2 linked regions of the Sagittula stellata E-37 genome follow. Each later gene encodes a partner of the first gene's protein in a complex. Links are inferred from orthologs where the notes say so. Each region holds a gene or a part of one and is shown in the gene's direction. Other genes may lie near its edges.

The links. Proteins that work in one complex are often made in the same cells at the same time.
Region 2: the proteins of dapF (region 1) and ABFK29_RS00365 are in contact, whole or in part, in a solved structure (PDB 5YGU), measured with the Escherichia coli proteins. The link is inferred for Sagittula stellata E-37 from one-to-one orthologs.

What each region holds. Positions count from the first base shown.
Region 1 is NZ_CP155729.1:4,263,772-4,267,401, forward strand. Bases 289-3,278 are described here. They hold dapF (diaminopimelate epimerase), read left to right. Parts: upstream 289-1,358; coding sequence 1,359-2,198; downstream 2,199-3,278. Other genes in these bases: ABFK29_RS20315 (hypothetical protein), read left to right, coding at 303-1,310; mtaB (tRNA (N(6)-L-threonylcarbamoyladenosine(37)-C(2))-methylthiotransferase MtaB), read left to right, coding at 2,195-3,278. Also shown: more of mtaB, read left to right, coding at 3,279-3,460; ABFK29_RS20330 (FMN-binding negative transcriptional regulator), read left to right, coding at 3,579-3,630. UniProt on the Escherichia coli protein: Involved in the succinylase branch of the L-lysine biosynthesis and in the biosynthesis of the pentapeptide incorporated in the peptidoglycan moiety. Catalyzes the stereoinversion of LL-2,6-diaminopimelate (L,L-DAP) to meso-diaminopimelate (meso-DAP).
Region 2 is NZ_CP155729.1:65,607-68,664, reverse strand. Bases 321-3,058 are described here. They hold ABFK29_RS00365 (RNA pyrophosphohydrolase), read left to right. Parts: upstream 321-1,311; coding sequence 1,312-1,806; downstream 1,807-3,058. Other genes in these bases: ABFK29_RS00355 (lytic murein transglycosylase), read right to left, coding at 2,331-3,058; ABFK29_RS00360 (hypothetical protein), read left to right, coding at 1,806-2,291; ABFK29_RS00370 (S41 family peptidase), read left to right, coding at 321-1,244. Outside these bases: more of ABFK29_RS00370, read left to right, coding at 1-320. UniProt on the Escherichia coli protein: Master regulator of 5'-end-dependent mRNA decay.

The sequences.
Region 1 (3,630 bases):
CATAGAGCCGAACCCGAAAAACGTTCCGCTTGCGCTGTCCAGGCCCCCACCCAGATCAGGGATTGTGGGCACAAGGTCATGGTTTCGCCAAATTTCAGACCCAGTCATGCAGGTATTGTTTCGAAGATGACCTTGCGTCACTGGCACGCCCCGGAACTGTCACGAGGTCCGGCAACAATGGCCCGGATCGCCGCCACAATTCCGTCGCATCCGGAACCGGGAATCGCCGCAATGATGAACGAATCACCTGCTACGCATGGACGTCGGGAAACATGCGTGGCGCAAGCTGAGGGGGCAGACCCGTGAACAAGACCCTGCGGAAACACGAACGCATCAAGGCAGGCGCCGAAGCCCTGTTTCAACGGCCCGTGCGCGACATCAGCTTTCCCGGCGGCGAAAGCCGGGCGAGCCTGCGCCTGCATTTCGACGACATGACGGTGATCGGTTCCTTGCGTCCGAACTTCCGCCGCACGCATCTCGAGGCGTTCATCCTCCAGAAACTGGCGCCGGTCTGCGACGACGTCCCCGTCTGCCATGGCGTCATGGGCGACATCATGTTCCAGTCCGACGTGGGCAGCCGCCGCCTGAACACGGAAATCCGCAAGCACGCCGCTGCGGACCGTGTCGCGCTGGCAGAGGACGCGGTGGCCGCGATCTTCCGCATACAGGCGGCCGCCCGGCACACCGATCTTGGCACCACCCTGCCCCGGCTCGGCAACAATGCCGAATGGCTGGCCCAACTGGTGAACGATGTCGACATCCTCGGGCCATTGCTGGACCGCGGTATCCCCGACAGCTTCAACCGCGTGGAACTGCCCGCCTACCTCGACCAGTGCGGCATCCAGTTCGTCAAGTGGGACTGCCGCTCCGGAAATGCCGCGCTTGGCGATGACGGTCGCCTGCGATGGTTCGATTTCGAATACGCCGGAATGCGCCACGGGGCGGAGGATTTTGCCTGGCTGATCGGCGACGAAAGCTGGCCGGTCGACGCAGAGACGATGCTGGAGATCGTCGAGGACGGCTTCGACCCGTCCTGCGGGCATGATTTCGACCATTACATGGAGTACCTGTCCATCTACACGGTTCTGCACTGCATCCAGCGGCTGAAGCTGATCCTGGGGGAGGTCGAATCGCGCGGCTGGCGCTCCATCGAAGAGATCGTGGAACGGGACGATGTGGGCCGCCACCCGCTGCTTGCCGCGCATCTTTGCCGGACGGCCGCGTGGTTTGCCGACCGCCAGTCGACCACCGACATGCTGGTGCCCTTCCTCGAAGCCGCCGAGCGCCGTTTCATGGACGTGACGGAGTAAGCGGAGACCCTGCCGCCCCCTCTGGCGCGCGCTGGTCTTCGGGCGTATATGGGCGCCATGGATCACGCGCGCGCGACAGGTTTGCCCTTCATGAAAATGCACGGGCTGGGCAACGATTTCGTTGTCATCGACGCACGTGCGCGCAGCGTCCAGGTGACGCCCGAACTGGCCATGCGGCTGGCGGACCGGCACATGGGCGTGGGCTTCGACCAGCTCGCCCTGATCGAGCCGGGCGGCAATGCCGACGCGCACCTCGTGTTCCTGAACTCCGATGGGTCCACCTCGGCGGCCTGTGGCAATGCCACGCGCTGTATCGCCCGCCACCTGATGACCGAGACCGGCAAGGATCGCCTTGTCCTGACCACGGACCACGGCGCGCTGCAGGCGGTGGATACCGGCAACGGCATGACATCGGTGAACATGGGCCCGCCCGTTCTCGACTGGCAGAATATCCCCCTGGCAAGCGAAGTGGACACCCTGCACCTGCCCATTGACGGCGACCCCGTGGCGACGTCCATGGGCAACCCACACTGCACCTTCTTCGTGGCGGATGCGGAAGCCGTTGACCTCACGGACTTCGGCCCGAGGATCGAGCATCACCCCCTCTACCCGCAGCGGACCAATGTGCAGGTGGCCACCCTGATCGGCCCCGACCACCTGCGGATGCGGGTCTGGGAACGCGGCGCGGGGCTGACACTGGCATCCGGCTCTTCCTCATGCGCCACCGCCGTCGCCGCCGCGCGCCGAGGGCTGACCGGGCGCGCCGTGCACATCGACCTCGACGGCGGCACGCTGCATGTCGACTGGCGCGAGGACGGCGTCTGGATGACCGGCCCCACATCGCACGTCTTCACGGGCACGCTGACCGCAGAGTGGCTGTGCCAATGACCGACGCGCCACGGTTCACCACACTGGGCTGCCGCCTGAACGCCTACGAAACCGAGGCGATGAAGCGCCTCGCCGCCGACGCCGGGCTGACCGACGCGATGATCGTCAACACCTGCGCCGTCACCTCCGAGGCGGTGGCCAAGGCCCGCAAGGAGATCCGCCGTCTGCGCCGCGACAACCCCGACGCACCGCTGATCGTCACCGGCTGCGCCGCGCAGATCGACCCCGACAGCTTTGCTGCGATGGACGAGGTCACCCACGTCATCGGCAACACCGAAAAGATGGCGCCGGAGACATGGCAGCGCCTGACGCCCGACTTCATCGGCGACACGCCGCGCGTGCTGGTCAACGACATCATGTCGGTCGAGGAAACCGCCGGCCACCTGATCGACGGCTTCGGCACCCGCTCGCGCGCATACGTGCAGGTGCAGAACGGTTGCGACCACCGCTGCACCTTCTGCATCATCCCCTATGGCCGCGGCAATTCGCGCTCCGTGCCCGCCGGTGTCGTGGTCGATCAGATCAAGCGGCTCGTGCAGGAAGGCTACAACGAGGTCGTGCTGACCGGCGTCGACCTGACGTCCTGGGGGGCCGACCTGCCCGGAGAGCCGCGCCTCGGCGATCTCGTGCTGCGCATTCTCAGGCTCACCGACGTGCCGCGCCTGCGCATCTCCTCGATCGATTCCATCGAGGCCGACGACGCCCTGATGCAGGCCATCGCGACAGAGCCGCGCCTGATGCCGCACCTGCACCTGTCGCTCCAGCACGGGCACGACCTGATCCTCAAGCGCATGAAGCGCCGCCACCTGCGCGACGACGCCATCCGCTTCTGCGAAGAAGCGCGCGCCCTGCGCCCCGACATGACCTTCGGCGCAGACATCATCGCAGGCTTCCCGACCGAGACGGACGAACACTTCGACGCCTCGCTGCGCCTGGTGGAGGACTGCGGCCTGACATGGCTGCATGTGTTCCCCTACTCGGCGCGGCCCGGCACACCCGCAGCGAAGATCCCGAACCGGGTCGACGGCACCACGATCAGGGAGCGGGCCGCCCGCCTGCGCGCCGCGGGCGATGCCGCCGTGGCCCGTCACCTTGCGGCACAGGACGGCCGCACGGCGCAGATCCTCATGGAAGCCCCCGACATGGGCCGCACGGAGCAGTTCACCGAGGTGACCTTTGCCGCGCCGCAACCGACCGGCCGGATCGTCGCCGCGCGTATCACCGGTACGGAGGGCGCCCGCCTGACCGCCATGCCGCTCTGAACCTCCCTCGCCACGACGGCCACTGAATGAAACGACACGCCCGAAGCGGCCCCGGCTTTTCGCTGCTCTGGCGGAATGTGAGAAACGCCACCGCCCGGGTCCCCGGGCAGGAGACACCATGCACACCAACCCAGCCTTTCGCCAGACTGACGAGACGGTGGCGCTCGACT
Region 2 (3,058 bases), 4.2 Mb from region 1 along the record:
AATCCGCCACCGTCTATGAGCAGCTCGACCTCTTTGGAGACATCTTCGAACGCATCCGCGCGCAGTATGTGGAGGAGGTCGAACCCTCCGAGCTGATCGAGGCGGCGATCAACGGGATGCTGACCTCGCTCGACCCGCACTCCTCCTACCTGCCACCCGACGACGCCGCCGACATGCGCGTCCAGACCCGCGGCGAATTCGGCGGCCTCGGCATCGAGGTGACGCAGGAAGAGGGCTTCGTGAAGGTCGTGTCTCCCATCGACGGCACCCCTGCAATGGAGGCAGGCGTCGAGGCCGGGGACTTCATCACCCACGTGGATGGCGAAAGCGTGCTGGGCCTGACGCTTGATCAGGCGGTGGACCTGATGCGCGGCCCGGTCGGGTCCGAGATCGTCATCACCGTGGTCCGCGAGGGCGAGGAAGAGCCTTTCGACGTCTCGATCATCCGCGACACCATCAAGCTCACAGCCGTCCGCGCCCGCACCGAAAGCGATGCCGTGGTGCTGCGGGTGACGACCTTCAACGACCAGACTTACCCCAACCTCGCCGAAGGTCTGGCGGAGCAGGTGGAAGAGCTGGGGGGCATGGACAACGTCAACGGTGTCGTCCTCGACCTGCGCAACAACCCCGGCGGTCTGCTGACACAGGCGATCCGCGTCTCTGATGCCTTCCTCGAAAAGGGCGAGATCGTTTCGACCCGTGGCCGCGATCCGGCTGACGGCGACCGTTACAACGCCACTCCGGGTGATCTGGCCGAGGGCAAGCCGCTGGTGGTTCTCATCAACGGCGGTTCAGCCTCCGCGTCGGAGATCGTCGCCGGCGCCCTGCAGGACCACCACCGCGCCATCGTCGTGGGCACGAAGTCCTTCGGCAAGGGCTCTGTCCAGACGGTCATGCCGCTTCGTGGCGACGGTGCAATGCGCCTGACCACAGCGCGCTACTACACGCCGTCCGGCCGCTCGATCCAGGCACTGGGCGTGTCGCCGGACATCGTGGTGGAACAGCCCCGCCGTGAGCCCGACGCAACGGAGGAGGAAGAGGCAACCAACGTCTTCTCCCGCTCCGAAGCCGACCTGCGTGGCCGTCTCGACAACGACTCCCTGACGGAGGAAGAGATCCAGCAGATCGAGGATGACCGCGCCAAGGCAGAGGCAGCCGCCAAGCTCCGCGAGGAGGATTACCAGCTGGCCTACGCCATCGACATCCTGAAGGGCCTGTCGAAACTGGCCCCGACCGACCAGTGAGGATGAACAAGGGCGGGCATGGTCCCGCCCTTTTCACATGAAGGCCATGACTATGATCCAGACCGAAATGACGCCCGAAGACATCGCCAAGCTGCCTTATCGCCGCAACGTCGGCGTGATGCTTGTGAACGCGGACGGCCATGCCTTTGTCGGCCAGCGTGCCGACCGGCAGCCGCACGAGCCGCCCGCATGGCAGATGCCGCAGGGGGGTATCGACAAGGGCGAGGACCCGCGCGCCGCCGCCCTGCGCGAGTTGACCGAGGAGACCGGCGTGACGCCCGACCTTGTCACCGTCGAGGCCGAGACCGAGGGCTGGATCGCCTACGATCTGCCGCACGACATCGTCCCGCGCATCTGGAAAGGCCGCTACAAGGGGCAGGAGCAGAAGTGGTTCCTGCTGCGGTTCCACGGCACCGACGACCAGATCCGGCTGGATGCGGACGAACATCAGGAATTTACCGAATGGCGCTGGCTGCCCGCCGATGAGGTCGTGGCCCAGATTGTGCCGTTCAAGCGGCCCGTGTACGAACAGGTCATTGCCGCGTTCAGGGGCCGCCTGTGATGCGCTGGCTGGTGGCGGCACTTGTGCTGTGCACCACCCAGGCGCAGGCCCTGTCCTGCCTGAAACCGGATGTGGTGCGCACCTACAAGGAGGTGGATGCCTCCCCGGACCGCTGGGGCGCAGCCGTGGGGCGGTTGGACTTCGACGAAAGCCGTTTGCCAGAGCCGCCACAGAACGATCCCAACGCCGCTCCGCCGGAAACGCCTCTGCGGGCGCAGCTGGTGGGCAAGACGCTCGACCGCGACGGGTTCACCAAGCCGTTCCAGGGCAATGTCACGCTGATCGTCCAGTGCTACGGACCATGGTGCGCGCAGCCGAAAAGCGGTCGGAAGTACCTCGTTTTCCTGAAGCGTGAACCGAACCGGCATGTCGCTTTTGCCGATCCCTGCGGCACCCGGCTGTTCGCCGATCCGTCGCGTGAGGACCTCGACAGGGTCAATTCGTGCTTCCGAAACGGCCCTTGTACGGAGCAGGGCCTGCCCTGATCCACGTGCAAAGGGGGGCGGGGGCCGAAGCCCCTTCCGTCAGCGCAGTTTCTTCAGCAGCTCCATGGAGGCGTAGCCGTCCGGCACCAGCCCGGCACGGCGCTGATACCCCCGGATCGCCTGCAGCGTCATCGGGCCGATGCGTCCGTCCACGCCCTTTGTGTCATACCCTGCCTGTGTCAGCCGGGTCTGAAGCTCCTTGCGTTCGGAGCTGGTCAGCGGTCGGTTGTCACGGGGCCATGAGCCCTGAAACTTGGGCCCGCCCATGATCCGGTCGGCCAGGTGGCCCACACCCATCGCGTAGGCGTCAGCCGCGTTGTAGCGCTTGATGACGCGGAAGTTCTTGAAAACGAGGAAGGCCGCGCCCTCGTGCCCGGCGGGCAGCAGGACAGTCGCCGCGCCGTAGTCGGGGACGGGCTTGCCATCGGTGCCCAGAACACCCAGTCGCGCCCAGGAGGAGGGCATGCGCTCCACGTTCGTCTGGTCATAGTCGAACCCGCGCGGCAGGACGACTTCGACGCCCCACGGCTGCCCGGCTATCCAGCCGTTCTTTTTCAGGTAATTGGCGGTCGAAGCCAGCGCGTCGGACGGATCGTCGCCCCAGATGTCGCGGCGTCCGTCGCCGGTGAAATCCACGGCGAGCGACTGGAAGGACGTGGGCATGAACTGCGTGTGACCCATCGCTCCGGCCCATGACCCGGTCATCCTGTCGGGTGTCGTGTCGCCCTGTTCGAGGATCTGCAAGGCGGCCACGAGCTGCCTTTCGA